DNA from 2 places in the Bartonella australis AUST/NH1 genome. Region 2 is predicted to be linked to the other one. Evidence: predicted binding sites of a transcription regulator. Region 2 holds the regulator's gene; the other holds the start of a gene.
What was found. Region 2 encodes LexA, which represses DNA repair genes until DNA is damaged. Its sites were predicted from a motif close to TGTTCNNNNTGTGTTCNG; they were not measured.
Positions count from the first base shown of each region.

Region 1: the regulator LexA is predicted to act here: its motif matches at 4,214-4,231, upstream of ruvC (crossover junction endodeoxyribonuclease RuvC).

Region 1 covers NC_020300.1:1,427,023-1,442,916, forward strand. Annotated here, with positions in the region: gene BANH1_RS06225 (tetratricopeptide repeat protein) at 187-1,242, opposite strand; gene BANH1_RS06230 (thiamine phosphate synthase) at 1,398-2,072, opposite strand; gene opgC (OpgC domain-containing protein) at 2,110-2,376, shown strand; gene BANH1_RS06240 (DUF1465 family protein) at 3,483-4,004, shown strand; gene ruvC (crossover junction endodeoxyribonuclease RuvC) at 4,281-4,790, shown strand; gene ruvA (Holliday junction branch migration protein RuvA) at 4,787-5,422, shown strand; gene ruvB (Holliday junction branch migration DNA helicase RuvB) at 5,425-6,519, shown strand; gene ybgC (tol-pal system-associated acyl-CoA thioesterase) at 6,512-6,961, shown strand; gene tolQ (protein TolQ) at 7,127-7,840, shown strand; gene tolR (protein TolR) at 7,852-8,304, shown strand; gene BANH1_RS06275 (hypothetical protein) at 8,380-9,540, shown strand; gene tolB (Tol-Pal system beta propeller repeat protein TolB) at 9,587-10,906, shown strand; gene BANH1_RS06285 (class I fructose-bisphosphate aldolase) at 11,149-12,180, opposite strand; gene BANH1_RS06290 (phosphoglycerate kinase) at 12,324-13,517, opposite strand; gene gap (type I glyceraldehyde-3-phosphate dehydrogenase) at 13,745-14,755, opposite strand; gene tkt (transketolase) at 14,752-15,894, opposite strand, start outside.
Region 2 covers NC_020300.1:796,282-812,175, forward strand. Annotated here, with positions in the region: gene map (type I methionyl aminopeptidase) at 1-124, opposite strand, end outside; gene sfsA (DNA/RNA nuclease SfsA) at 108-833, opposite strand; gene BANH1_RS03395 (RNA methyltransferase) at 1,147-1,983, shown strand; gene murI (glutamate racemase) at 1,976-2,788, shown strand; gene rpsD (30S ribosomal protein S4) at 2,970-3,587, shown strand; gene ttcA (tRNA 2-thiocytidine(32) synthetase TtcA) at 3,858-4,745, shown strand; gene rimO (30S ribosomal protein S12 methylthiotransferase RimO) at 4,782-6,095, opposite strand; gene lexA (transcriptional repressor LexA) at 6,317-7,030, opposite strand; tRNA gene BANH1_RS03425 (tRNA-Lys) at 7,847-7,922, shown strand; gene BANH1_RS03430 (septal ring lytic transglycosylase RlpA family protein) at 8,254-9,042, shown strand; gene BANH1_RS03435 (D-alanyl-D-alanine carboxypeptidase family protein) at 9,402-10,565, shown strand; gene tmk (dTMP kinase) at 10,597-11,241, shown strand; gene BANH1_RS03445 (DNA polymerase III subunit delta') at 11,238-12,293, shown strand; gene metG (methionine--tRNA ligase) at 12,356-13,915, shown strand; gene BANH1_RS03455 (TatD family hydrolase) at 13,905-14,678, shown strand; gene BANH1_RS03460 (MBL fold metallo-hydrolase) at 14,689-15,510, shown strand.

The sequences.
Region 1 (15,894 bases), 630 kb from region 2:
ACTATAAAAGGACCTCAAACACAAGCTCCTTAAAAACTTCAGGCCACCATATAGCTTAGCGTATCGGCTCTCTGCAAGACTATAAAAGCATCCTCGCTGCGCGCGCTTTGAAAATTTTTCCGAAACTTAACATAGACGGATTAATACGCTCAAAAAGAACGCAACCTTTTTTGATGAGGGCACCTTTTAGTGAGCAGATATGAATCGTCGCGCTTTCTCACGCGCTTCCTTCAATTGAGTTTCGCCCATCCCTTCCAACATCGTTTCAAGATCCTGGGCCTGTGCTTTTGCCCGCTTTGCAACCATATACCAAGCAGCCGCCATTACGGTATCACCTGTTGTTCCGATCCCATCACGATAAAGTCTTGCCAAAGCGATTTGTGCTGGCACAACCATTTTAATTGCATTATCAGAGAGTAAATAAAAAGCGCGGTGAAAATCGGTATCTCCTCCACGGCCTTGAACAAGCCATTGGGACAAAATGATTTGCGCCATTACATTGTTATTATCAGCTGCCATTTCGATCAATTTTCGTGCGTTATCGTAATCTTTGGGCATTGTTAAAGTTCCCGAAGCAAGAATTTTTGCTGCCGCGAAAGCGGCCTCAGAATCTCCAAGAGCTGCACCTTTCAAGAACCAGACTAAAGCCTGATCCATGGCTTCACTTTCGATATTTTGCGAAGAAACCCCTGCGAGCTCCCGCTCTTTCTGTAAAGCTTTATGAAGGAGCAGCTCCCCATAATAAAATTGAGCTTCTTTAACGCCAGCTTCAGCGGCTTTTCGAATAAACTCTTCCGCTCGTTTTTGATCCTTTGTTACAAAATCACCGTTAAACAACATAAGCCCGTAGCGCAGTTGTGCTTGTGGTTCGCCTTGTTCCGCCGCACGCTGAAACCAAAAAGCCGCACACTCCCCGTTCATTGGAACAGCATATCCTTCCACATATATCCGTGCAACCAAAGTCTGTGCGATTGGGTCATTGAGTTCAGCACGTTCGAGCGCAGTATAAAAAGCCCTTAGATAACGCCCTCGGACATAATAATCATAAGCTTCATCATACTGCCCAGCTTCTAAAACATGGAAAGATTTCCGAACCTTCTCGTTTTTCACAAAATCTTGAACAGCGCGCACTGTACATTTGGAAGCGTCTGATGCCTCATCGGCAGCCTCAATTTGATTTGCAGCCACTGTCGAAGACCAAATTGTCATCAAAGCTAGCGCATAAATGACTCTTTTTACCATGAAGATCACACCTCTATTCACCATGAAAATTATACCCCCGCTTATTATAAAAGGCCGTACCCCAGCTTATACCGTAAAAGGTTGCATCCCTATTTATCATGAAGAATTATACCCCCGCTTAGCATGAAGACCGTGCCTCTCCTTTGCCATAAAGATTACATCCCCGTAGGGAGGGAATAATTTTCACATTTCTTTTTCACTTTATCGAGAACCTCTAAAGGGTCGTCATGAGCGAAAATCATTTCTTCAACAACAATGAATTCACATGTTGTTTTTAAGCTTTCCTCAAAAGTAATAGGATCACTCCCTGCTTGGATAAGAGCAGGAATTTCCATAATTTCTGCCCACCATTGCGCTAACTGAATATTTCGAGGATGAGCATGTGGTTTTTTGTCAGCGCCTAATTTTCCGAACAGCAGATAATCAGCTCCATTTTCAGCAACGCTCATAGCACAATGGCGGTTACGCAAATTCCCAACACCGACTATTTTTTGTTCTTTTTTCTGCTTATTAAGGCTTTTCAGAGCGTCAAGGTCCCCTTCCAGATGCACACCATCAGCCTTTATTCGGCCTGCAATACGGCTATTATCAGCGATGAGAAGAGCAGCCCCACTGTTTTGAATATCGTCAGCGTATAATCGGGCACTATTTTGCAAAAAAACTTCGTCGCTTTGTGGACCTTGCGAATCGTAAATGATCACGCAAGCAAAAGGTTTTTTAAGCAACATCTTACGCAAAAATGCGGGATCTACAGCGCGGCGAATATCCAAGGCTAAAACCAATTGGGGGGAAAGATATGGCTCTGTCGATTTATTTTTTCGCTCTATCATACAGTAACCCCTGCGCACCAAAATAAAGTTTTATTGTATGAATATAACTTGCCAAAAGCAACTGATAGCCTTTGTTTCTTGTAAAGGTCCGTTTACGGCACACAATAGTGTTCCCGATCACGACATCTCCCTTTCCTACCGTAATATACACATAGACATTTTACGTTCTTTAGCGCTGTTGACGATTTTCATCAACCATATTCCTAGAATATTTTACGAACATATAACGCATAAAAATTTTGATTTTTCTGATTCAACCGAAATATTCGTTTTACTTTCAGATATTTTTTCAATCTTAACTTGAATGCCCGCTGATATAAAGCGGGCTTTATTTACGTTGCACACAAACTGCAACAGCAAATTTTCCGGCTTTATAAAGTACAATTTCTCGTCATCTTTACAGTTTTGAGCTTTTTTAGCGCCTTTTTGCTTTGGCACTCCGAGCACCTTTTATCAAGTGAACACTCTCAGCTTATTCCTGGCACAACTTTTTACCGCATCTGTGTATATTAAGCTTTAGTTAATCAATTAGGCTGTCATAATATTTTCCCACTTTATATGACTCTTACGATTTCTGCTCTTTTTGTACTGCGCCTTGACCATAAATCATAAATATAAAAGGTGCCCTCTTGCGCTCTCCTTCATGGTTTAACTTTCTTGCAACCCTTATAGGATTTCTTATCCTTCTTACTCATTATCGGGGCAGCGGTTTTTGGGCCCTTTGTCGTGGCAATTTCTTTTTGTTACCGAACGCTCATAAGTGCTTTATCTCTCAAACAATAACAAAAAACCGATTCTCAATCTCTTTTATTGATTTTATTGGTCGGTTACATCACTCTCTTTACGGGGTTTACTTTAACTTGCGGGGGGGGGTGCTTAGGTGGCTTCCTGGATCCTCACTGTTCATCGACTTTAATAAAAATTTTCTGAGCTTATCTCACCTCTTTCATATTTTAGCTTCACCACCCCCAATTTTCTGTTTACCGCGGCTTCGTAGACTGTTTCACGTATCAAAAAGGCACTTTTAGAAGATTATGAGGGAAATATGACTTATGTTTTTGCAACCGACACCATTTTTGTAGATGCTCGGATAAATTTATAAAACAGTAACGACAAATATATTTTTTTTCAGACGCTCTCTTGATTGTGAGCGGCATCGCTATACAATCCGTCATCGCTATCATTGCGAAAATTCGTGGGATATCGTCGCCTGTTATTTTTTGAGCGTCAATAAATTCAGAGCACCGTTGCGAGGTAAAGTATTCTTGGTATAAGGCCCGTTATCCTTAATACAAAAAGCGCGTTGCGCGATAATCTTAAAGAAGCTATTCTAGGGAATGATGAAAAAACTGCTCAACTTTGTGTTTATTGGTTGTCATAGTTTCTATCTTGGTACGGGAGTGTAAGAGCGTGAGTGCACATGAACGTCCCCATGATAAACCTATTGTCATGATCGAGCACGATGCTTTTGAAAGTATTTTTGACCGTCTTTATGAAGAGACAATGACTCTGATTGAAGAAACGGCGACTTATATTGATACAGAGGGCAAAATAATTGCTCGTTCTCTTCCGGCGGAAATCTCGGCTCTTTACGCAAAGGAAGCTGTATATTTGAGCACGCGGCTTATGCAAGTCGCTTCGCGGCTTTTACTCCTTCGTGCGGAACGTGAAGGAGAAATGTCGCCCGAACAAATTAAGCAAGAGAGTGCGAAAGTCTCTCTTCATACACCGTCCTTAGAGCTAGAGACAACTTACTGGGAAGAATTACCAGAGATTTTCCGCTGCTTTGTAGCTCAGTCGCTGCGTCTAGAAGAGCGGATGCGCCACGTGAGCCATGATGGAAGGCAAGATCTGTCTCAAATTGTCAAAAACAATAACCCGGTTAACAAACAAATTGCGCTCTTGAACACGATTTTCCAGCGCCCTCAATGAATTTTGAGCGTCTTCCTTTCCTCAATAAAGTCTTAACAAGCAACGCTCGTTTCTCCCTGCATACTAAATGCGGCTACAGCTGTTACTTTTCAAGCTCAGACCCAATCCTTTCTTAACCCTTTCTCTGCATAAGCGCGCGATATAGACGCTATTTTCAAACTCAACTTCAAGCCTTCCCTAACATTTTTTAAATTTTGTTTACCTTGATATGTTCTTCTTATGTTCTTTTCCTATTCCCTCTATTCAAGCATATAAAAATAGCATAAACTGGGCCCTATGGCAGAGACGATTCGTATTATAGGTATTGATCCTGGGCTACGGCGGACAGGATGGGGGGTCGTCGACCTATTAGGCAATCAGCTCCGCTTTGTCGGAGCGGGAACGCTCCACTCCGATGCACAGCGTGACCTCGCTTCCAGACTTTGCCAGCTCCATGAAGGGCTTTTAGCTGTCCTGCACCAATTTATGCCCCACGAAGCAGCCATTGAGCATGTGTTCGTTAACAAAGATGCCACGGCCACTTTAAAACTTGGTCAAGCGCGCGCCATTGCACTCCTCGCTCCAGCTCAAAAAGGTCTCCCTGTTTCCGAATATGCACCGAATAAAGTTAAAAAGTCGGTCATCGGTGTCGGCCACGGCGCCAAAGAGCAAATCCATATGATGGTGAAAGTCCTCCTTCCGCAAGCTAAATTTGACAGCAGTGACGCCGCCGATGCGCTCGCGCTTGCACTCTGCCATAGCACCCACCGCACCGGCTTATCTCGTCGCTTAAAGGCCTGCGCATGATTGGCAAATTGAAGGGGATCCTTGAAGACATTTTCGACGACCATATTATTCTCGATGTGCATGGCGTAGGATATGTCGTTTTTATTTCAAACCGGCTGCGTCCTTCTTTACCAACTCTCGGCGAAAGTTTAAGTTTGTTCATTGAAACACATGTTCGTGAAGACGCAATTCGTCTTTTTGGATTTACAACAAAAGCTGAACAAGATTGGTTTTGTCTTTTGCAAAATGTGCCAGGAGTAGGTGCAAAAGTTGCCTTAGCCATTTTGGGTATTTTATCGCCCAATGAACTGACACAAGCAATTACACTCAATGATACGGCCATGATCAGTCGCGCTCCCGGAGTTGGCAAAAAAGTTAGCGAAAGAATTGTCGGTGAACTCAAAAGCAAGACGCTTCCCTTTAGCGAACATATCAAAAGAGTCTTCCCCCCTGCTTTAAATTCCCACTCAGAAGCAGCTAATCAACCAGTCGATGATGCATTATCGGCCTTAATCAAGCTTGGTTTTGAACGTGACCAAGCAGTTAATGCTTTAACTTCAGCGATGAATGACCTTGAAGGAGAAACTATTTCTTCAGCCCTTCTCATTCGCCATAGCCTCAAATTGCTTTCCCTCCCGCTTAACGTAAGGTAACAATGAACAAAGATGAGAATCGACGCCTGCTTGATGCTGTTCCCCTTCCTGAAGATCCGGACCGTTCTTTAAGACCGCAGACACTTAATGATTTTATCGGCCAAGAGGCAGCACGCGCAAATTTAAAAATATTCATTGAGGCTGCGAAAACGCGCCAAGAAGCTCTCGATCATGTTTTATTTGTAGGCCCTCCCGGCTTAGGAAAAACAACCCTTTCGCAAATTATGGCTAAAGAATTAGGGGTTAATTTTCGTTCCACATCGGGGCCAGTCATTGCAAAAGCTGGAGATTTGGCCGCCCTTTTAACCAATCTTGAAGAACGCGATGTTCTTTTTATTGATGAAATTCACCGTTTAAATCCAGCAATTGAAGAAATTCTTTATCCAGCGATGGAAGATTATCAGCTTGATTTAATCATTGGCGAAGGGCCTGCTGCGCGTTCCGTTAAAATTGACTTAGCCAAATTCACTTTAGTCGCTGCAACAACGCGTTTAGGCTTATTGACCACCCCATTACGGGATCGCTTTGGCATACCAATTCGTTTAAATTTTTACACTATAGAAGAATTAGAATATATCGTTCAGCGCAATGCTCGCCTTTTTTCAGTGCAGATTAATGATGACGGTGCCCGCGAGATTGCGCGCCGCGCACGGGGAACCCCGCGGATTGCAGGCCGGCTTTTACGTCGGGTTTGTGATTTTGCTCTTATCAAACGTGCAGGAAAAATTGATCAGGCTACCGCTGATGAAGCACTTTCTCGACTCGAAGTCGATTCCCTTGGCCTTGATCCGCTTGACCGCCGTTATTTGATCCTTATTGCAGAAACTTTTTTAGGCGGCCCGGTAGGGATTGAAACAATCGCCGCAGCTCTTTCAGAACCGCGTGATGCCATTGAAGACATTATTGAGCCTTATCTCTTACAACAAGGTTTTATTCAACGAACAGCGCGCGGACGGATTATCACAGAAAAAGCTTGGACACATTTAGGACTTTGCGCGCCTCCTTCCACGATTTCACCACAAAAGCTCTCTAAAGTGGGCGGGAAACAAGTTAACACATCGGTACAAATTTCTTTATGGGAGGAAAGAGATGACTAAAATAGCGCATCTCAGTGACGTTTGCACAAACCCTTTTCACGATCTTCAAGCACGAGTTTACGTCGCTGATACGGACTTTTCTGGTGTTGTTTACCACGCACGCTATCTAGAATTTTTTGAACGAGGCCGCTCAGAATTTTTGAGAGATACGGGCGTCAATAATATAGAATTAGCATCGGGAGCGCAGGGTGAAAAATTATTTTTTGTCGTTCGGCATATGGAAATTAATTTTTCACGACCTGCGCAAATTGATGACCTTTTGGTGATTAAAACGCGAATTGGCCATATTCAGGGCGCACGCCTTATTATAGAGCAATGTATTATGCGCGATGACGTAATTTTGGTGAGTGCGAAAGTTGAAATTGCTATTATTAACCAAGAAGGGAAGCCACGACGTCTCCCCAAAGGTTTATTTTCTGCACAATCTCCGACAGAGCAGTAGAGACGGAGACATTTATCGAAGTTTCTTTTTCCGAAATAATTCTTTGTTAATAAATTTTATTTTGTTTCGTTGAATTTAGAAACTGTAAAACAATATGCTTTATTGCGTATTTTGAGTCAGTCTTCCGTTTAATAAGTCAGTCTTCCGTTTAAAAAGGGGGCGGTCGTGTCGCAAATAGAATTTACGAATCCCGAAACTTTTGGCATATTAAGCTTGTTTATGCAGGCCAATTGGGTTGTGAAAGTTGTCATGATTGGGCTGCTGTTTTCTTCTGTATGGAGTTGGACGATCATTATCGATAAAATATTAGCATACCGGCGCATGCGGAGTGACATAAAACGCTTTGAGCGTATTTTTTGGTCGGGAAGGCCATTGGAGGAACTTTACACTGTTTATAAAAGTCGGCGTGTAGACGGTATATCCGCAGTTTTTATAGCAGCGATGACAGAATGGAAAAAATCATTCGTAAAAGGGAAGCAACCGTCCCTGAATTTACAAACGAGAATTGATAAAGCTATGGATCTCGCTTTAGCGCGTGAAAGCACAAAAATAGAGTCAAGATTAGGATTTTTAGCTACTCTTGGGTCAGCGGCCCCTTTCGTTGGTCTATTCGGAACAGTTGTTGGTATTATGAATTCATTTCTTTCTATTTCCGCATCTCAAAATACATCGCTCGCGGTTGTCGCACCAGGGATCGCAGAAGCGCTTCTAGCTACTGCAATCGGCTTATTTGCGGCAATTCCTGCGGTTATCGCCTATAACAAATTAACGCATGAAAGTGCGCAAATAATAGCGAAAATAGAAGGGTTTGCTGATGAATTTTCGACAATTATATTGCGGCGCATTGATGAAACCATAACATCTGATTTACCTTTATAAGGAGCGAAATCATGGCGCTTTCTGTTGCTCCTTCTCCTCAAAAAAATACACGTAGGCGGCGGCGTGCGCACGGCTGCTTGATGAGTGAAATTAATGTGACGCCTTTCGTTGATGTCATGCTTGTCTTGTTGATTATTTTCATGGTATCTGCCCCGCTTCTAGTAAACGGAGTCCCTCTTGATCTGCCTCGTAGTCAAGCAGGGCCGGTGCAAGCCAATACCCCCCCGCTAACGGTTTCACTTGACGAAAAAGGGCGCTTAGCCATTAATCATGATTATTATGATACATCTGAAGCTCTCATTGCAAAGCTCAAAGCTCAATTGAAGAACGGCCCTGCACAAAAAGATCAACGTATTTTTGTGCGCGCCGCTAAAACTGTTGAATATCAACAAGTTCTACAGCTGTTAGCTGATATTCAGAAAGCTGGTTTTTCGCAAGTTGCTTTAGCCAGTTTGGCGCAATAAAACCTATTATAAATATCGTATAACGCGCGCAATAACCGTGAGCAATTACCAAAATGGAAAAAGCAAGGCATAGGGATGAACAAAGATCTTCATCATAATACAAAATGGAGCCTGATTTTGTCGCTTGCCGCGCACGTAATTCTTCTTAGTTGGGGGAGCGTGCATTTTATTAATTCTGTTCCTTTACCGCAACAACAGTTGGAAGCTATCTCCGTTACCTTGGCTCCCCTGGACCAAGAGCTTTCCTTTCAACAAGGATCATTAAACGCTCCTCTTCGCGAAAATCCGGCACCACGACCGACCATGAAACCGCAAGACGAAGAAGATGCTCGCCATATTGGTGACGAGACAATCGATAATTTATCTCCGCTCAATCCAAAGGAAAAACTGCAGCATATTGATGCAACAGTCCCACCCTCTGGAGAAGAAGAGGACACACTGAAGGCCCTTGTACCACCGCTCAAAGAACAAGAATTGCTGGAACCAGAAACATCTCCTCAAATAACCGAAAATGAGGCCATAATCCCGCCGAAAGAACCAGATCCAGCGGCACCGCAGGTGCCAATGACGCCCGTTCAAGAACCAGAGTCGGTCGCGCCATTGGTGCCGGAAACTACTAAAGAAGCGGAACCACCAGCACCTGCCGTACCTGTTAAGAAAATAGAGAATCGTGAATCGCCCGAAAAAATTGAGCTACCAGAAAAAACGCCTCTCCCACATCTCAAACCCAAACCGGCTAAGCAATCCGCCTCCCAAGACGCAAAAACTCCTAAGAAACAGGGAGAACTGACAATTGAAGATATTTTAGTGAGAGAAGAAAAAAATCTTTTGAATCGTACGCGCACTCAAGGAGGGGGCGCGAAGCGCTCCAATAAGCCGGAAGCTTTAGGCCCACAAAAAAACGTCGGTGATACCGCAAAAATGGCACAAACATTAGTAAATATCGCTGGCGCATGCATACAAAAAAAGCTTAAACTTGTTGCCATTGGTGGAAATTTAGACAATCGTCCGATTGTGCATTTGCAGTTTTACTTAGACCGTAGAGGGATGGTCGTGGGGGAGCCGGTGATTAAACCATTTAGTGGTGAAGAAAATCAGCAAGCTATAATGATGCGGCAAGTATATGCGGCCGTTTTTTCGTGCCAACCTTACGCAGACCTCCCGCGTGATCAGTATGATTTATGGGGGCAAGGTTTTGATTTTAATGTTGATCCCCTTCGAGGAATGGCACCATAAAGAATATATTTTCTCTTTTAGTGAAAATGAAAGGATACACCCCGTTATGACTACCGCAAAACGCAGCGTTTTTTCTTGGTTTATCGTCGCCGTAAGTTTGTGGCTTTCGAATTTATCGGCCCATGCACAGTTAAAAGGAACCATTGCGGGCGCTGATTTTAACCCTATACAAATCGCAATTACGAATTTTATTTCTAACGATTCGCTGGGACAAAAGATTACCGCGGTGGTCACCGCAGATCTTGAACGGTCGGGGCTTTTTTCACCACTTAGCAAAGAGTCTTTTCTTGAACAAATTACCAATATTAATAGCCAACCGCGCTTTTCCGATTGGCAAAAAATAAATGCACAAGGATTGGTGGCTGGGCAAATCATCAGAGAAACCGACGGGCGACTCAGAGTTGATTTTCGTCTATGGGATGTCTTTAGTGGTCAACAAATTAAAGGACGCCGATTTTATACAGCAACAGAACGCTGGCGGCGTGTTGCACATATGATCTCAGATGAAATTTATAGTAAAATGACGGGCGAAAGTGGCTATTTTGATACACGCATTGTTTTCATAGATGAAACAGGCCCGTACGACGCGCGCACTAAACGTTTAGCAATTATGGATCAAGATGGGGCAAATCTTATCTATCTTTCCGACGGAAGTGAATTGGTTTTAACGCCGCGCTTTTCACCTAAGCGGCAAGAAATTACCTATATGGCTTATGGACACAATAAAACACCTCATGTTTATCTTCAGCAAATTGAAATGGGACAAAGGGAATTGATAGGTGCCTTTGACAATATGACGATTGCCCCGCGTTTTTCGCCTGATGGTCAAAAAGTGATTATGAGTTTGTTGCAACATAATGGGAGTGTGAATCTTTACACTATGGACTTGCGCACGCGGACCATGACGCGCTTAACGACAACTCAAGCTATTGATACATCAGCCTCTTATTCGCCAGACGGTAAGCAAATTGTTTTTTCATCAGACCGCGGCGGAAAGCCACAAATTTATAAAATGGATACGGACGGGGGTAATCTCCAGCGTATTTCTTTGAATGAAGGGAGCTATGCCACACCTATTTGGTCGCCGCGCGGTGATTATATTGCTTTCACAAAACAATATAAGGGGCAATTTTCTATCGGTGTTATGCACCCCGATGGGCGGGGAGAACGAATTTTGACCACGGGTTTTCATAATGAGGGCCCTACATGGGCTCCTAATGGCCGTGTGTTAATGTTTTTCCGTCAAGAGCCGGGTATGGGGCCTAAAATTTATACGATTGATATTACTGGACGCAATGAACGCCAATTACCTACCCCCAACGACGCCTCTGACCCGGCTTGGTCGCCCTTGCTCAGTACTCAATAAAGGAGAACTGTGCGTAGTGGGTAAATTAATATCGTGATGCAGGCGAAAAGCCCTAGCGATCCAGAGCGAACCGTCCGTCAGAGCAAATAAATGCCTCCTTTAGGTCCCCGTGCTCTGGTGGATTTTTGGCACCTCCGACTGTGTACCCGCGGCACCCTCATATAATGAGCGCCTCCTGCAGCAACCCCCCGCCGCTTATTATCATGATAGAGGCAGAGGGAGTGCACAAAATTCGCCTTTGTTTAACTGGGGGATTTTTCTTGCTCTTTTGTCCATTGCCCTAAGGCCGCTAGATGGTTCATCCGCGCGCGGTGACAAAAAGCTTTTTGTGCAGAAGCAATATTCTCTTTTTTCCCTCCCCACGCTTTCAAAGCGGCTGCTTGTAGTGCACGTCCGTAAGAAAAAGTTAATTTCCAAGGAAACGAACCTAAGGCATTCATAGCTGATAAATGGGCGGTTGCTTCTTCATCAGACTGCCCCCCTGAAAGGAAAGCGATCCCTGGAACAGCAGAAGGAACAGTCTGTTTAAGAACACGAACCGTTTTTTCAGCTACTTCTTCAACAGAAGCGTGGCGCGCATCTTTTCCATCAATCACCATATTGGGTTTCAAAATCATACCTTCTAAAATGACGCGTGCCTCAAATAATTCTTCAAAAACTATTTTTAAGACGGCCTGCGTGACATCAAAGCAACGTGTTATTGAATGCCGGCGCGATTGACCATCCATCAACACTTCCGGCTCTACAATTGGTACAAGACCAACTTCCTGACACAAAGCAGCATAACGTGCTAAAGCTTGCGCATTCTGGCGTATGGCACCTCTCGTCGGTAAAGAATGTTCATCGATCGCGATAACTGCACGCCATTTAGCAAAACACGCGCCTAAAGCATCATACTCTTTCAAGCGCTCACGAAGACCATCCAAACCTTCTGTGATCGTTTCATGAGCAAAAGCCGACAATGGCTTAGCACCTGTATCAACTTTAATTCCCGGCAAAGCACCCGCATCACGAATGAGATCTGTCAACATTGAGCCAGTTGACGCTTTTTGACGAATGGTTTCATCAAACAAAATGACGCCAGAAATGGCGCGCTCCATGGCTTCTTTTGTTGTGAAAAGCATTTCACGATAAGCGCGACGATTATCCTCACTTGATTCTAAACCGATAGTCTCAAAACGCTTTCCAATCGTAGCGGTACTTTCATCGGCTGCTAAAATACCTTTACCCGCTCTGACCAAAGAAAGCGCTCTATCTTCAAGACATTTATTCATAAAAAGTTCCTCTTTTTTGGCTCAATTTCCATAAATAGGCGACTCACCCACATAATTCACCCCCCCTTATGCCCCGACCTTACATGAAAGCAAAAATGCGAGGAAGAACCTTTTTCTTTATCCCTAAAAAACTTTACTCTCCTTCAAGCCCGTATTAAAGCGAGAACGCCGGGAAGAACCTTACCCTCCATCCACTCTAAAAAAGCCCCACCTGCGGTTGAAAGATAAGTAAAATCACGGGCAACACCTGCGTGATTCAGCGCAAAAACCGTATCTCCTCCACCGGCAATCGACGTTAATTGACCCCGCTTACTGCGCTCCGCTGCGTGGCGTGCAACAGCAACCGTCCCTCGATCAAAAGGAGGCATCTCGAAAACACCAAGCGGTCCATTCCAGACCAGGGTCGCTGCCGTATCAATTGCCGCATTAATATGAGCGATGGAACGCGTACCAATATCCAAAATCATCCCTTCTTCAGGAAGTGATCCAATATCATAGAGACGATGTGGCGTCTCTTTTTCAAAACGGAACCCAACCATCGCATCCAAAGGTAAAAGGAGTTTACATTGGCTAAGACGCGCCTTTTCAATAATTTCTCTCGTTGTTTCAACGAGCGTGTGCTCACAGAATGATTTTCCGACACGGTAGCCTTGCGCCGCCAAAAAACTATTGGCCATGCCACCGCCGATCACCAAACTGTCAACTTTTTCAAGCAGATGATTCAGGACAAAAAGCTTACTCGAAACCTTAGCACCTCCCACAATGGCCATGACGGGACGCATTGGAGTGCAGAGTCCTTTTTTCAGAGCACATAATTCACGTTGCAGTGAACGTCCTGCGTAAGAGGGCAATAAATCTGTTATTGCCTCTACCGAGGTGTGGGCGCGATGAGAAACCGAAAATGCGTCGTTGACATAAAGATCACCCTGTTGCGCTAAAGCTTCGGCAAAAAAGCGATCGTTTTTTTCTTCACCTGGGTGGAAGCGTATATTTTCAAGCAAAAGGACCCCACCCTCTTGCAATTTCTCAATTGCATCACAAGCTGGTGCCCCAATACAATCTTCTGCAAAATAAACTTTTTGGCCTATTATTTCGGCGAGAACCCCAACAACTGGACGCAACGACAATTCGGGAACTCTCTGGCCTTTAGGGCGGCCACAATGGGAGAGGAGAATAAGTTTAGCGCCCCGTCTTTGCAACTCAAGAAGAGTATCTTTGTGCCGCTCGATGCGCGTTTTATCGCACACCTCACCTTGTGACATTGGAACGTTAAAATCTACCCGCACAAGTACGCGTTTTCCAGCAACATCAGCGTCATCAAGCGTGCGAAACTTCATCTCTGCTCTCTCTTTACTTCTGATTCTTCAGACTATTGCACCTACTCAAATCCCCCACTTACACAAAAAAAGCCCCGCCTCTTTGCTCCCTATTCTGCCTTCTCCGCCTTGCAAAATATAAATTATTTCCGACTTTGACTCAGATATATTTTATACTCTTTATTTTTAAAATAGTTAAGTCACTTTAACCTTTTTTCTGCGTGAGAAAATCCGGAGATTCTCCCCATTTATAACGTCTTCGCAAAAGCCACAGCAGTATCACTCATGCGATTTGAAAAACCCCATTCATTATCGTACCAAGCGAGAACCCGGCAAAATTTACCGTCGATCACTTTGGTTTGATCATTTTGGAAAATCGCCGAATGCGGGTCATGATTAAAATCGCTGCTCACGAGCTTTTCTTCTGTATAACCCAAAATCCCCTTAAGTGGGCCCTGAGCAGCTGCACAAATAGCAGTATTAATTTCTTCAATAGTTGTGGAACGATTTGCGGTAAAAGTCAAATCAATAACAGAAACATTAGGGGTTGGAACACGAATAGATACACCGTCCAACAAACCTTTTAATTCTGGCAAAACCAACCCAACCGCCTTGGCCGCGCCTGTTGACGTAGGGATCATAGAAAGAGCCGCAGCACGCGCACGATAAAGATCGCGATGCAGTGTGTCTAAGACAGGCTGGTCACCTGTATAAGAATGAACCGTCGTCATAAAGCCTTTTTCGATGCCAATGGTGTTATGGAGAACCTGTGCAATGGGTGCCAAACAATTTGTTGTACAGGAAGCATTTGAAACAACACGATGCTCTTTACTTAGTTCTTGGTGATTGACTCCGTAGACAACCGTTAAATCTGCACCTTCAGAAGGCGCGGAAACAAGGACGCGCTTTGCCCCCGCCTCTAAGTGAGCACTCGCCTTATCACGCGCGGTAAAAAGGCCTGTGCATTCTAGAACAATATCAATATCCAATGCCTTCCACGGTAATTGTTTTGGATCACGCTCAGCTATAACCTGAACCAGCCCATAGCCTACTACATCAATAGCATCACCGATAACCTTAACGTCCGAAGGAAAGCGTCCGTGTACTGAATCATAGCGCAATAAGTGGGCATTTGTTTCCACTGGTCCCAGATCATTAATAGCAACAACTTTGATATCTTGGCGCCCACTTTCCACAATGGCGCGCAAAATATTACGTCCAATACGGCCAAATCCATTAATCGCGACACGAACAGTCATTTTGTCTCTTCCTTACTGATTTTTTCGAGCTTTTCCTCGACGCTAGCCACTACATTCTCACAAGTGATACCGAAATGCATATAAAGTTCGTCAATCGGCCCGCTTGCGCCAAACCCATTCATGCCAATAAATACCCCCTCAGAGCCAATGAATTGATCCCATCCTTGCCGGATGGCCGCTTCAATAGCGACCTTGATTGGTGCATTACCAATTAACGCTTGTTGATATGAGACAGATTGTTGCGAAAACAGCTCAAAACAAGGAACTGATACCACGCGTGTTGGGATACCTTTTTCTTCTAGCACACCGTGTGCTTTGATAGCAATTTGTACTTCCGAACCGGAGGCAAACAGAGTAACTTTTGCCTCATCACTCGCCATCAATAATTCGTAAGCACCGAGCGCGCATAAATTTTCTTCTTCATAATCTTGGCGCAATGGAGGTAAATCCTGCCGACTTAAAGCCAAAGTAGAAGGTGTTTTGCGTGCTTTCAGAGCTAATTGCCAACATTCTACCGTCTCCATTGCATCAGCAGGCCTGAAAACAAAATGATTAGGAATCGCGCGCAAAGCCGCTAAATGCTCCACCGGCTGATGAGTAGGACCATCTTCGCCGAGACCGATTGAATCGTGAGTCATAACATAAATTACCCGCAAGCCCATCAAAGAAGACAAACGCATTGCGGGGCGCATATAGTCCGAAAAGCATAAAAAAGTTCCACCATAAGGAATAAAACCGCCGTAAAGAGCGAGACCATTCATTATAGCGCCCATAGCGTGCTCGCGAATCCCATAATGCAGATAGCGCCCTGAAAAATCACGTGCGGAGATTGTACGCATTTGACTCGTTTTTGTATTATTAGACCCTGTAAGATCAGCAGAACCACCGATAGTTTCCACGACAACCTCGTTAATGACATTGAGGGCCATTTCAGAAGCTTTACGCGTCGCGACAAAAGGAGCCTCTGCGGCTAATTGCTCTTTGTAATCATCAATAATGCTGTCAAAGTTCCCTGCGAGATCACCCCGCATTAATCGTTCAAACTCGACGCGCTCCGACATAGGGAAAGTGGCAAATTTTTCTTCCCATTCTTGCCGTTTTTTAGCGGCATTAAGGCCCGCTAGACGCCAACAATCGAG
Region 2 (15,894 bases):
CATCGAGGCATTCTGCAGCAACACGGCAAACTTTGCGCATTTCACCAAAAGCATAATCGTCGAAGATACGGATTTGTCCGTTAAATTTTGGAGGTACTTTATTGTATTCAATGTAACTGGCCATTTTTTTTGCTATTTTCTATTTTCACTCGATGAATCGGAAAGATACCTTCCACACTTACGTGGCATTTTATAGCATAAAATTCTACCCCTGATTTTACCGCTAAATCAAATTTACGTCCATAAACAGGGTCAAGATCATGGCATACCGCAAAAGCTGAGCAGTCTTCTCTCTGAATTATGTAAAGCATAGCTGCTCGTTTTCCTCGCTGTACAATTTTTATAAGCTCTTCGAGGTGACGTGTGCCGCGCTTTGTCACTGTATCAGGGAATTCTGCTAATCCTTTTTGCCGAATAAAATGAACATTTTTTACTTCTAAATAACATTCAGGAAGAGTGCCATCGCATAGTAAGAAATCGATGCGGGATCGTGTACCATAGCGCTGCTCACTTAAAATTGTTTTATATCCATTTAATTCGGGCAATAATCCACACTGAATTGCCTCCCGGGCAAGTTGATTGGGTAAAGTCGTGTTAATGCCAACCAAGGTATTATCTGCTTCGACAATTTCTAATCGATAGGGATATTTTCGTTTAGAATTATTGTTATAGGAAAGCCAAACGTTAAAATTAGGGGTTGTCAGTCCAAGCATTGAACCGGTGTTAGGAACAGAAACAGTTAAGATGCGTTGATCATTTGTTCTGACCTCAGCGAGGAAGCGTTTATAACGACGAATGAGTTTTGCAGGATAAAGTTCGGGGATAAAAAGCATATTCCTTTATTAAAGTGTGCAACATCATAATTCAATTTAAATTATGGTTCAATAAATCAGTGATACATCCGGTAAAGCTGCGTTCATAAAAAATAACAGATGTGACGATATGTGCCATTGCGTATAAAAGTGGGAGCTATTTTTTCGACATCCTTTGTTCATCTTAAGGTTTTAGGCAAATAATTATTTGATTTTAAAAGCTAAAATTGATTACAGTTTACCGCTAAAAATCTCATTTTAGGGAGTACTTGTTCGCAAAATTGAGTTAAAAAAACCGACGGTAAAACACAATTTATGAAAATTGGTGAAATTAATGGCAGGAACAAATAAAAATTGTAAAAATATAATGAGTGGTCCAATTATTATTTTGGTTGAGCCGCAATTACCTGAAAATATCGGTATGGTCGCAAGAGCAATGGCGAATTTTGGGTTATCTGAACTTCGGTTGGTCAAGCCGCGAGAATCATTTCCGAATGAGAAAGCCAGAGCTGCTGCAAGTAAAGCAGATCATGTAATTGATAATACATTGATTTTTGAAACATTACGTGACGCAATTATAGATTTAAATTATGTTTTTGGTACAACCGCGCGCAAAAGATATAGTTTTAAAGGTGTCAAAAGCGCCGTTGAAGCGGCGGGTATTTTACGTTACCGCGAAAACGCTGGTCATAAAACGGGAATTTTGTTCGGAAGAGAAAAGTGGGGACTAAAAAATGACGAAATCAGTCTTGTAGATGAAATCGTCACTTTTCCGGTTAATCCCGCTTTTGCGTCGCTTAACATCGCTCAAGCAGTTTTACTTATGTCTTATGAATGGATGAAATCAGGTTTAGAAAATTTAAATGATACTGCTTTTGGCGCGATAGAGATGAAACCCGCTGATAAAAAGGAGCTTCATGGTTTTTTATCACAATTAGAAAGTGCTTTGGATGTGCGTGGATATTTTAGGCCTAAGGAACGTAAAGAGGTGATGGTTGCAAATATGCGTTCTGTTTTTACACGTGCTAATTTTAGCGAACCCGAAATTCGTTTATTACGGGGAGTTGTATCTTCGCTCGATCATTTTTCGCCTAAATTTCCGCGGGGAAGTGGCGCACCTGTAGAACTTGATCGGAAACAAGTCAAAACGAGCGTGAATGCTGATGGATAAACGACCACTCCTTTTTTTTGATAGCGGTATCGGTGGATTAACGGTGCTGAGGGAAGTATATGCTCTCGTCCCAGAGTTTCAATTTATTTATGTTGCTGACGACGCAGGGTTCCCTTACGGCGTCTGGGAAGAGGATGTTTTAAAACGCCGCATTTTAAAGATTTTTACGAATCTCCTAGAACTCTATAATCCTACTTTATGTGTGATCGCTTGTAATACAGTTTCTACATTGATGATGGCAGATTTACGAAATGAATTTCCCCATGTCCTTTTTGTAGGAACTGTACCGGCAATTAAATTAGCTGCGGGAAGAACAAAGTCTGGTTTAATCTCAGTGTTAGCGACTCCTGGAACAGTTAAGCGTGCATATACATATGAATTGATAAAATCTTTTGCTGGCCAATGTCGTGTCCAGCTCGTTGGAAGCGAAAAGCTTGCTGGATTTGCTGAAGATTATTTACACGGATATCCTGTTAATTATGAAGACTTACGCCGTGAAATTTTGCCATGCTTTGTTGAGGAAAATGGTAAATATACTGACGTCATTGTTTTGGCCTGTACGCATTATCCTTTTTTGGTCAACCTGTTTTGTGAACAAGCTCCGTGGCCGGTTGAATGGATTAATCCCGCAAAGGCTGTGGCCAGACATACGAGATCGTTGTTACTTCCCAAAATGCAAAGCAAAAATTTGAAAAAACATGAAAATCTTGCATTGTTTATATCGCAAAATATCAGTTTCCCAACAGAGCATTTATTGAAAAGATTCAATTTAAATATAATAAAGGGAGTTGACTTTAATTTGTGAGACTAATAGAAAAGGCGCGGATTTTTCTTTTGAGAAAATGTCGTTAACTGACGTGTCCCGTGGATATCTTCGCAAGTTGTGCGTGAGGTGTTCTGTCAGTCTTCGTTTTTGAAGACAGAGGAGGGCGCGTTTCCTCTGAGTTGGGTTATTTTGACCTTGTTTTTTATTTGAAGGAAATGCGATGAGTAAGCGCGAATCAACAAAATATAAAATTGACCGCCGTATGGGGGAGAATATCTGGGGCCGCCCGAAATCTCCCGTTAATCGTCGTGATTATGGTCCTGGCCAACATGGTCAGCGGCGTAAAGGAAAACTCTCTGATTATGGTGTACAGTTGCGTGCAAAGCAGAAATTAAAGGGTTTTTACGGTGATATTTCCGAGAAACAATTTCATAAGACTTACGTAGAGGCCGCTCGCCGTCGTGGTGATACAGGTGAAAATCTTATTGGCCTTTTGGAGTCGCGTTTGGATGCTGTTGTTTATCGCGCAAAATTTGTTCCTACCATTTTCGCTTCCCGCCAATTTATCAACCACGGTCACGTTAACGTAAATGGTCGGCGCACTAATATCCAGTCTTATCGCTGTAAGCCAGGTGATGTTATTGAGGTTCGAAAAAAATCGAAACAGCTCGTTTTAGTTTTAGAGTCTGTGCAATTGGCTGAGCGGGACGTTCCTGAATATATTGAAGCCGACCACAGCGAAATGAAAGCGACTTTTATCCGCATTCCTTCTTTTGCGGATGTTCCCTATGCTGTGCAAATGGAGCCGAATTTAGTTGTCGAATTTTATTCGCGATAAATTTCTCTATACAAAATTACTTTTCGCTCTTATATCTCTGATATGTCGAGAAAATTAAGCATTTTGCTTTGTTTTCATCGGGACTTTTTTTAGGCGGCGTTAAAAAGTCCCTTTTTATTGGATGCTAAGCGCGGTATGTTTTCTGTTTTTTTATCACGCTGTAACATAGAATAACTCTTTTTTTAAGTTTACGGATTTAAATTAGAATAGGTTCGGTTTTTTATATCTGTTATTGCGCGTGTGGGGTATTACGGAACGGACTGTTGCGTTATGCGAGGTCGTGATCTCATGTACAAATCTTTAATTAAATATCAGGAAACTGCAGAAAATAGTGATCTTTTAGAGGGGGAGGGTACTGGTTATCATTCGATGTTCCGGGACGCCCCTTCAAATGTAGAGTTTAATAAATTGCGCAAACGGCTTTTGCGCCACGTGCGGCAGGCATTTAATGATTTTTCTATGCTTTCTTCAGGAAATAAATGGCTTGTTGCCTTGTCAGGCGGAAAAGATTCTTACGGCTTACTAGCGCTTCTCCTCGATTTAAAGTGGCGTGGTCTTTTTCCCATTGAAATTTTGGTTTGTAACCTTGATCAGGGCCAGCCTGGCTTTCCGAAGCATATTCTTCCTGATTTTTTAAATTTTCACCGAATTCCGTATCGTATTGAGTATCAGGATACTTTCTCAGTTGTTAAAGATAAGCTAAAAGACGCGTCAACATATTGTTCACTTTGTTCTCGATTAAGACGGGGAAATTTATATCGTATAGCACGTGAAGAGGGGTGTTCTGCTTTAGTTCTTGGGCACCATCGTGATGATGTTTTAGAAACGTTTTTTATGAACCTATTTCACGGTGGTCGGTTAGCCGCTATGCCGGGCAAATTTTTAAATGACGAAGGCGATCTTTTTGTTTTGCGCCCTCTTGTTTACGCCGCTGAGGAAGACATGGAAAAATTTTCTCAGTTAATGCGCTTTCCTATCATTCCTTGTAATCTTTGTGGTAGCCAAGATGGTTTACAGCGCAATGCAATGAAAAAAATGCTAAAAGATATCGAAAAAAGGATGCCGGGACGTAAAGACACAATGATTCGCGCTTTGACAAATGTGCGCCCAAGTCATTTACTTGATAAAAAGCTTTTTGATTTCAATGCGTTAAATTAAGTATTGATGACATAAATCTTCTTCTTTTTTGATATTCTAAACTGCAATGCCGTAGAGATCATAGGAATCAGATCGTTCAATTTTAACGGTGACAAATTCACCCACACGAAGCGGCCGCCGCGATGATATATGCACGATGCCATCTACTTCTGGAGCATCGTATTTACTACGGCCTTTAGCTGTTTTTCCGTAACTTTCATCAATAAGAACTTGGAGCCTTTTTCCAACTTTTTTCTTCAGAAGATAAGCGGAAATTTTCTGTTGTTTTGCCATAAAACGGTTCCAGCGACTTTCCTTTACTTCTTCAGCAATATTTTCTAATCCTAAATTATTTGCGGCGGCGCCTCTCACCGCTTCGTATTTAAAGCAACCCGCTCGTTCAATTTTTGCTTCTTCCAACCACTCAAGGAGCATATCGAAATCTTCATTAGTTTCTCCTGGAAAGCCAACAATGAACGTTGATCGTAAAGTGAGGTCTGGACAAATTTTACGCCATTTTTCAATTCTATGGTTTATTTTTTCGATGTGAGCAGGGCGTTTCATATTGCGCAAAACAGTTGGAGATGCGTGCTGGAAAGGAATATCTAAATAAGGAAGAATTTTTCCTGCAGCCATAAGTTCGATGACTTCATCGACATGGGGATAAGGATAAACATAATGCATTCGTATCCAAATGCCCATATTTCCTAACTCAAGACAAAGATCCAAAAATTTTGTTTTTATTGTGCGGTCTTTCCAAAGGCTTTCAGAATATTTTACATCGATTCCGTAAGCACCGGTATCTTGAGAAATAACCAAAAGCTCTTTTACACCTGCTTGTACAAGTTTTTCTGCTTCGCGAAGAACATTGCTTATAGGACGTGAAATAAGATCACCACGCAGAGAAGGGATGATACAAAAACTACATCGATTGGAGCACCCCTCAGAAATTTTTAAGTAAGCATAATGGCGGGGCGTTAAGCGGATGCCTTGTGGAGGCACTAAATCAATAAAAGGATCGTGGATAGGAGGAATCACTGTATGAACCGCTTGCATGACACTTTCATAATCTTGTGGTCCAGTAATCGCTAGTACATTAGGGTATGCTTGGCGAATAGTATCCGGTTCGGCTCCTAAACATCCAGTTACAATGACTTTTCCATTTTTTTTAATAGCTTCGTCAATGTTAGCTAGTGATTCATTGCGTGCAGAATCAAGAAAGCCACAAGTATTAACAATAACGAGATCAGCACTTTTATGATTATTTGATACTTCATAGCCTTCGGAACGAAGACTTGTAATAATTCGTTCAGAATCTACAAGCGCTTTTGGGCAACCAAGAGAAACAAAACTAATACGAGGCGCTACCATGATAATTCCTGCATTTTATTCATTATTGTTTACTCAAAGAGTAAAATTTAAAGTATCCTGTGTTTTTCTGTCTTTATATATTTACAATGCAATTTACTACCAAGTTATTTATTCTTTTCATAGGTATCCTGGCAGAACGCGTGATATAAAATACGGAAAATATACCATCAACTTTTTATTTAAATACACAAATTGTGCTTATTTTTGCTGCATTATTTTAGTCAATATCGACGAATAAGCCCAACGAGTTTACCTTGTATGAGAACGCGCTCAGATCCATATATGCGCGTTTCATAGTGAGGATTCGCGGCTTCTAGTGCAATAGAGGCCCCTTGACGTCGATAACGTTTTAAAGTTGCCTCTTCTTTATCGATTAATGCAACGATAATCTCGCCTGATGTTGCTGTACTTTGACATTTAACAATTATAGTATCTCTGTCAAAAATACCTGCTTCGATCATAGAGTCTCCTTTAACCTCTAAAGCGTAATGTTCTCCTAAACCGATCATGTCTGGCGGAAGAGAAAGTGTATTTATTTGTTGTTGTATAGCAGAAATAGGTACACCAGCGGCGATGCGGCCCATGATAGGAATAGTGACGTTTTTTTTATCTACAGCGTTAATATTATCGAGACTGTCTAAGTTTCTTGATATTTTCTTTTTGTCTTTTTTTATCATACTTGGAAAAATTTTACGAGCCGAAGAAAGATCAAATGTTATTCTATCTGGGAGTCTGATAACTTCTACTGCGCGGGCACGATTTGGTAAACGGCGTATAAATCCTCGTTCTTCTAGAGCTGTAACGAGTCTATGAATACCGGATTTTGAAGCAAGTTCTAGCGCTCTTCTCATTTCATCAAAGGAGGGTGGGACACCTGTTTCTTTCATATGATTGTGAATGAACAAAAGCAGCTCATATTGTTTACACGTCAGCATTCAACATTCCAATCAAGAAATCGAAAAAGAAATCACTAAAAAACAAAACATAAAAAACAAAACATATGTATTTCACACTTGTTCTACAAGTTTTTATGAAATAAATCAAAAATCTTTGCCTATTGTTTGAGTATAAATTAGAAGCTTATAGGGCTATTTTTTTTATGTTCAGCTTATAAGTTACTTAGCTGTGTTCTCTGTGTTATCTGAGTGATGTCGTTAAAAAATAATGATATATTTCGTAAAAACAGCTTCACGTAATTTGGCTATTATTTATTTGTCACGCATCATAATATCGGTTAAATGCTATTTTGAACTTTGTGTAGTTAACTATTTTAGTTAAACACTCGAAATTATCGTACATACTGGTTTTATTATCGTTCGTAAAATATTTACAACTGAAAGCTTTATGTTTTTATTTTAATAGTGATTTTCGAGCACACAAGCTTCCTTTTTATAATATAGATTGTTGCTTGAACGTAAGTATCTACTGATACAGCTCAGTATAATATTTTCGATATATATCAATATATTATATTATAGTTTTAATTTATTAATTAAATGATATTAAACACAATTTACTGTATTTATATATAACTTTAATATAATTACTTTAATAATTCTAGGATATTCACTTATTTAAACTATTTTTATTATTTAAAATTAACAAAATAGCACAAAATGATAAATTAACAAAAATAATAAACATTTTGGATAATTTGAATTGAGGAATAATATTTTTTTAAAAAGTGTTGACCAAATGAGAAGTCGCCCGTATGTTCCTGTCACTTTCCAAAAGCAAGTTAGCTTGCTTGGGAGCGCGTAGCTCAGCTGGTAGAGCAACTGACTTTTAATCAGTAGGTCCAGGGTTCGAATCCCTGCGCGCTCACCAATGATAATATTTCAAATATTATGCAAGAAGTTAGGAAGTTAACTTTTCTAATTTGTTTATTGTTGTTGTCCTAAAACTGTTTAAGGTAAACTATATTCTATTTATTCACAGTTTATAATTTTCTATTTTTGTGCTAGACTTTTCTAAAGCAATTATTTCGTAAATATAAGCTTTATTGTATACAGAAGGTGCAAGCTGCTGTTTATGGACGTGAATAGAAATAATTAGGTTAATAAATGTTTTTAAACAGTGAAGAAAAAGCTATTTCCATTACTAAATTAATATTTCGATTTTTTTTATGATGGCTACATTGCAATTGCTAACGGCGTGCGTGAATCAAGTAACACACTCTGTAATGAAAGACTCCAGTGATAAAATGGAGGCTAAAATTGCCTCAGTACCCCCAAAATTATTAAATAACCAAAATCAGAAAAAAGACGAGGGGAGATTTGTTGTCGGTAAACCTTACCAAATAAAAGGAAAATGGTATCATCCAAAAGATGACCTGAGCTACAAGCGTGTCGGGAAAGCATCATGGTATGGTTCGTATTTTCATGGGCGTTTAACAGCAAATGGGGAGATTTATAATATGAATCTTTTGACTGCTGCTCACCCGACACTGCCTTTACCTAGTTATGCTCGTGTTACTAATTTGAAAAATGGAGCTTCTATTATTGTTAGGGTAAATGATCGCGGTCCTTTCAAAAAGGATAGAATTATTGATTTATCAAAACAAGCTGCAGTAATGCTTGGCTATGCAGATGAAGGTGTGACAGATGTTCAGGTGGAGTACGTCGCTAGAGCACCTACTGATAATTACGAAAATTCCTATTTAATGGCTTCTTATGTACGTAGAGATAGTATTCCATCCGTAACGAAAAAAAAGGAAAAAGATGCTGTATTTTTGGCGTTTAGTACAGACAGCCAGCGACGATTAATTAAAACTTCAATAGATAAAAGGCAACCAATAGTAAATAAAGAACAATCAATTAAGCCTGTGCTGATAAAATTGCCGGAAGCGGGTCCAATTTTGCCTGATAAACCTGTATTATTCAATCAAATGGTTTTCGCAGATAAAGCGATTGGGAAGATTATGATAAATTCGCTCAATCTGCTTTAAACGGAAAATTAAGTTTACGTTAATGATAAAAAATGTTTAAGCGACAGATAATTAATGATGATCGATTAGCAAGTAGCTTATTCCAAACGTGCTAAATAAGTCAGGACGGACATGCTCGCTGAAAAGTCAGATTATCGAGAATTTATTGTATCAGCGGTGAATTTGAAATATTGAAGGTAATTTCAAAGGAAGAAACAAAAGATTCTACAACACATTATTGTATCGCTTTAATGATGTTGAATGAAGCTTGAAAAGTTGTTAAATTCCAGGGCGCTTTGGTCATTCTTTCTACGGAAGTAAATTTCTTCTCGCGCAATATATTTCTTTGTATCGATTTTCTAGATAAGGGGGAATCAACTGTGCGTGCTGCATTAAAGCTTTTGCTTGTCTTATTTTGGATATTAATATTAAATAAAGTGGGATGGGCAAAAGAATTCCAGACGCCCGCGCCGCAGTTGCTTTTATTAGATGGTAATACAGGCACGGTGCTTTTAAAAAAACAAAGTGATGTCGCTTTTTTTCCTGCCTCTTTAGCGAAATTGATGACAGCTGAAGTAGTGTTTCATCAATTAAAAGAAGGAATATTAAACGAGACACAGAAATTTAAAGTAAGCGAAAATGCTTGGCGCAAGGGGGGAGCGCCTTCAGGTACCACTACTATGTTCGCGAAGATTAATACAGAGGTAGGTATTCTTGATCTTTTGCGGGGTATGATTATCGTAAATGGGAATGATTCGGCCATTATTCTTGCTGAAGGCATAGCGGGAAGCGAAGACAATTTTGCAAAACTTATGAATCAAAGAGCTAAAGCGCTTGGACTATTACACAGCCATTTTGTTAACGCAACGGGTCTTCCCGAAGAAGGGCAATTTGTCACGTTATATGACATGATCACGTTAGCGCGTCATATTGCGCGTGAATACCCTGATTATTACGCGCTTTATAGTGAGCCTCATTTTACTTGGAATAAAATTTTTCAACGCAATAAAAACCCCTTTATTTCTGAGAAAATTGGCGTAGAGGGATTAGGTTTTGGGTATAGTGAAAAGGGAGGTTTTTCAGCGGTTGTTACCATTAATAAAGAACATAGGCGCCTTTTTTTAGCGATGAATGGTTTACAAAATAATAAAGAGCGTACAAAAGAAGTGGTACGCACTTTCCAATGGGGAATGACAGCTTTTGACCTAAAAACAGTTTTGGCAAAAGGAGAAATAGTCGGTTACGCTTCTGTTTACGGTGGATCGCAAATTTCTGTTCCCCTTATCGTTAAAGAGCCAATAAATTTTATGCTTTCAAATGAAAAGAAGAAGAATATTAAAGCAGTAATTAGATATCCTGGTCCGCTGAAAGCCCCTGTTTTTTCTGGACAACAAGTCGGTGTTATTCAGATTTTATTGGATAAAAATCTCCTTCTTGAAAAGCCAGTTTTTACTGGATCTGATATTCAAGAAGGAAATTTTTTTATAAAAGTAAGAGATGCGTTATATGAAGCAACAATCGGGAAATTGCGAAGATATTTATAATGCGCACTAAATAAAAAATTAAGGTCCATACGTGTCAGGTTATTTTATCACATTTGAAGGCGGGGAGGGGGCGGGTAAAACGACTCAAATCTTTTTTCTTGCTCAGTATTTTCGGAATAAAGGCTACGAAGTCGTTGTAACACGAGAGCCTGGAGGAACAGCAGGTGCTGAAGCGATTCGCTATATTTTATTGTCTGGTAATGTAGAGCAATACGGAGCCTTCGCTGAAGCAATCTTGTTCACAGCTGCACGTGCTGACCACGTCGCTAAAGTAATAGCACCTTCGTTGAAGGAAGGTAAAATTGTTTTATGTGATCGTTTTATTGATTCCACGCGTGTTTATCAAGGATTAAATGGCCAAGTAAGTTCCCATATTCTTTCTATTTTAGAAGATATTGGTATGTGCGGAATAATACCTAACTTGACGTTTTTGTTAGATGTACCGGCGAAATTTGGCGTGCAGCGTACAAATTTACGAAGAAAAAAAACTGAAAAAATTGATTATTTTGAAAAAGATGAATTAAGTGTTCAAGAACAAAGACGACAGGCTTTTCTTCAACTAGCTAAAAATGAACCTCACAGGTTTCGGGTAATTGATGCGACAGGCACAATAGAGATGATCGCACATAAAATAAAAGATATTTGTCATAAAGTGATGTTAGATTATAGCCTATGAGTGATATAAATTTTTTACACCAACATGATGATATTGATGGAATTTTGCCACCATCACAAAACAATATCATAATAGGCCATGAATCAGTTCTTCTTTTTTTAATGCAAATGCGCAAAGAAGGGCGTCTACATCACGCACTATTGTTTGAGGGGGAATATGGGATTGGAAAAGCGACAGTAGCATTTCACTTTGCTTGGAATATTTTAAACAATCAAGAAAGTAAATTTTTACAACCTAAGCGTGATTCAATTGTGTGGCGTCAAATCGCGCAGGGCTGCCACCCCGGCTTTCTGTATGTTTCGCGTCGTTTCGATTCAAATACAAAGAAGTTTAAAACAAGCATATCAATTGACGATATCCGCGACGTCACACACTTCTTAACCCAGACATCGCAAGATGGCGGGTGGCGTGTTGTTATTATTGACTCGGCTGATGATATGAATAGAAACGCTGCTAATGCAATTCTTAAAACACTTGAAGAGCCTCCAGCGAAGACTTTATTTATTGTTATTACGCATTCATTAGGGAGATTACACCCGACAATCCGCTCACGTTGTCAAAAAGTCTCTCTGCGACGGCTACGTGATGATGAGATGAAACAGGTTATTTTACGCGTTTTCCCCAATCAGTCATCTCTCGATGAAAAGACCGTTGAAATAGTTACTCAAAAATCTCACGGAAAGCCTCGAAAAGCGGCTTTATTGATTTGCAGCAACGGGATTAAAATTGTTAAGACCATCGACAATCTTTTAAAAAAAACTATCTATGACCCGACCGTCGCTCACGATCTTGCTCAAACTCTTTCGTTATCTAATACTGATAGTCAATTCCGGCAACTTTGCGACGAAATTCTTGATGAGATTCACAAGAGGGCTGTTATGTTGGCCAGGGGAGGGGCTTTCACTCTTTCCCAAAAATGCGCGCAAACATGGAGAGATATTTATCAAGAAACAGTAGAAATGCAGTTATTTAACCTTGATAAAAAACAATTTGTCACCACTATGCTGCTTAAAGCTCACAAAGTCGTTCAAGAATGTAAGCTTTTTCCGTGACAACGCGGCTAGTAAGAGTTATGTCACTACATCTTTTTATTGCATTTTATGACGGATACGATATGCGTGATACATATTATATAACGACTCCGATTTTTTACCCTAATGCCCACCCCCATATCGGGCACGCTTACAATGCTATTGCAAGCGACGCTTTTGCCCGTTTTCAGAGATTGGAGGGTAAAAATGTATTTTTTTTATCTGGCACAGACGAACACGGCTTAAAAATGCAGCAGACGGCGCGTATATTAGGTATGACGCCCCAGCAACTCGCAGACCGTAATAGTGCTGTATTCCGAAAAATGCTTACAATACTAAATTGTTCTAATAATGATTTTATTCGCACAACGGAAGAACGGCATCATCGGGCTTGTCAAGAAATTTGGAAAAAGATGGAAGCTAATGGTGATATTTATCTTGGGCGTTATGCTGGTTGGTATTCGGTTCGCCAAGAAGCTTATTATGAGGAAAAAGACACCGAAGTTGGAAAAAACGGGATCCGCTATGAAAAGGAGCTTGGATCTCCAGTTGAATGGAATGAAGAAGAAAGTTATTTCTTCAGATTATCTTTGTATGAAAAAGCTCTTCTTGAGCATTATGAAAAATACTCTGATTTTATTGGGCCCGCTGAGCGACGTAACGAAATTATAAGTTTTATTAAGTCGGGTTTAAAAGATATTTCTATTTCACGTACAAGTTTTAATTGGGGTGTTCGTGTCCCAGGTAATCCGAAGCATGTAATGTACGTTTGGGTTGATGCGCTCACAAATTATCTTTCGGCAATTGATTTTTTTGATGAAAGCTCGAAAAAACGTGATTTTTGGCCTGCAAATATTCATATCATTGGTAAAGATATCATCCGTTTTCACGCAATTTATTGGCCAGCGTTTTTGATGTCAGCGGGAATTGAATTGCCTAAGCGTGTTTTTGCTCACGGCTTTTTACTTAATCGCGGTGCAAAAATGTCGAAGTCTATTGGGAACGTAGTCGATCCCTTCGAGATGGTTGAACAATATGGTCTTGATCAGGTACGTTATTTTTTTCTCCGTGAAGTTCCATTTGGGCAGGATGGCAGTTATAACCGCGATAATTTTTTGAATCGTATTAACGCAGATCTTGCCAACGACCTTGGTAATTTGGCACAGCGTTCTTTGTCCATGATTGCGAAAAATTGTGATGCAAAAATCCCTGTACCGGCCGCGTTATTAGCTCAGGATGAGCAGCTATTAGAACAATCTCTTCAAGCACTTGAGATTGCGCGTCAAGTCATGTCACACCAAGCACCGCATTTAGCATTATCGGCTATTTTTTCAGTTGTGACGGAAGCTAACCGCTACTTTGCTAACGAAGAACCTTGGAGTTTACGTAAAAATAATCCCGAAAGATTTCGTACAGTCCTTTATATAACCGCGGAAATTTTGCGGCGGATTGGTATTATGCTTTTGCCTTTTATTCCACAATCAGCTGCTAAACTTTTAGATAGCCTTTCAATCACCGAGGAAGATCGTTTATTGCGGCATATAGGTGATTTGAAAATTAAAGAAGGTACGATTCTTCCGCTACCAGAACCAATTTTCCCTCGCTATATCTTTAAAGAAAGTGATATTAATGATGTTAATTGATACACATTGTCATCTTGATTTTGAGGATTTTTCGCAAGATTTGGATGGTGTTATTCAACGGGCTTTAGCTGCCAATGTTCAACGCATGATAACAATTTCAACGCGCGTTAACGAACTAGACGGCCTTTTGGAAATTGCACAAACTTACGATCAAGTTTTTTGTTCCGTCGGTACTCATCCTAATCATGTGCATGAAGAAAGCCATATTAAAGCTGAAAATCTTATTCATTTATCAAAGCATCCCAAAGTCGTTGCGTTTGGGGAAACTGGACTTGATTATCATTATGATTATACCTCACCGCAAGAGCAAAAAAAAAGTTTTCAAGAACATATCATTGCTTCTCGGGAAACACAGTTACCTCTCGTAATTCACTCGCGCAATGCCGATACAGACATGGAACAGATATTACGCGAACAGATGAAAGAGGGGGATTTTCCATTTATTTTTCACTGTTATTCTTCAGGAATGCGACTTGCTTGTACAGCAATTGAACTTGGTGGTTATATATCTTTCTCAGGTATTCTTACTTTTAAAAATGCAATTGAAGTCCGTGAAATAGCAAAAATTGTACCTCAAAAGCATTTATTAGTAGAAACAGATGCACCGTTTTTAGCGCCTATTCCTCATCGTGGTAAAATAAACGAGCCGTCTTTTGTGCGTCATACAGCAGCTGTTTTAGCGGAGACGATCGGCTTAAGTACTGAAGAAGTAGCTCATATAACGACACAGAATGCTTTTCGCTTGTTTAGCAAAATGAAATAAGGAAGGCGGAATGTTTGATCGGTACCGATTTACAATTTTAGGTTGTGGTTCTTCTTCGGGAGTACCGCGCTCTAACAATTATTGGGGAGCTTGTAATCCGAATAATCCAAAAAATAAACGTTATAGAAGTTCTTTATTAGTTGAACGAGTTTGTAAATCAGGAAAAAAAACAACTGTTGTTATTGATACAGGCCCAGATTTTCGGTCACAAATGATCAATGCAGGTGTTAAACATCTCGATGCCGCTGTTTATACGCACGCTCATGCAGATCATATTCACGGTATTGATGATTTACGCAGCTATGCGCTTTCACAAAAGTGTTTAATAGATATTTATGCAAGCTCATTCACGTTAGAGCATCTCAAAAACTCTTTTGGCTATTGTTTTCAAGTGCCGAAAAATTCGTATTATTCACCTATTTTAAGAGCGCATACTATCAGTGAAGAGAGTAAATTTATAATCTGTGGACAAGGGGGAGAAATCACTTTTAAAACACATTTACAGTTGCATGGCGCTATTTATTCTTTTGGTTTCCGTATTGGTAATGTTGCATATTGCACAGATGTTAATAAATTTCCCGAAAAGACATTACTTGGTTTAATGAATTTAGACGTTCTAATTATCGGAGCTCTTCAATTTAAACCTCATTTAAGTCACTTTTCAGTTGATCAAGCATTACATTGGATAGAGTACCTTAAACCAAAGCAAGCTATTTTAACACATATGGATGACTCACTTGATTATAACGACGTTGTAAATTACGTTCCGTCGCACGTTAAGCCTGCGTATCAAGGCCTTATCTTAGAAACGAACGTACCGTTAAATGATTAATTGTCATAAAAATGTTTTCACTGAATTATAGTCATAATATTGACATAATTCGAACTTATCAAATTTAATATTAATCTTAACTTACGTGGTAAGATCGCGTAATAAAGTTCCATAATATATATTATGCGATATTTATCACGATTTTACGAGAGGAAAGGATAAGATTTATGACGATACCATCACCAACATTGTTATTGTTTATATCTGCATTATCCGCGATCGTTTCGTCCGCGTCCACTCTTGCGTGACCGCCAAAGAAGGGGCGACCGATTTAGCCGCTTTTCTTTTGCCCCTCTCAATCTCAATACCACCATGACTGTTAAGGAAAGGATATTTTTTCATGATAGAGATAATGTTTTTCGGAATTCTCTCTCTCGCGTTGTC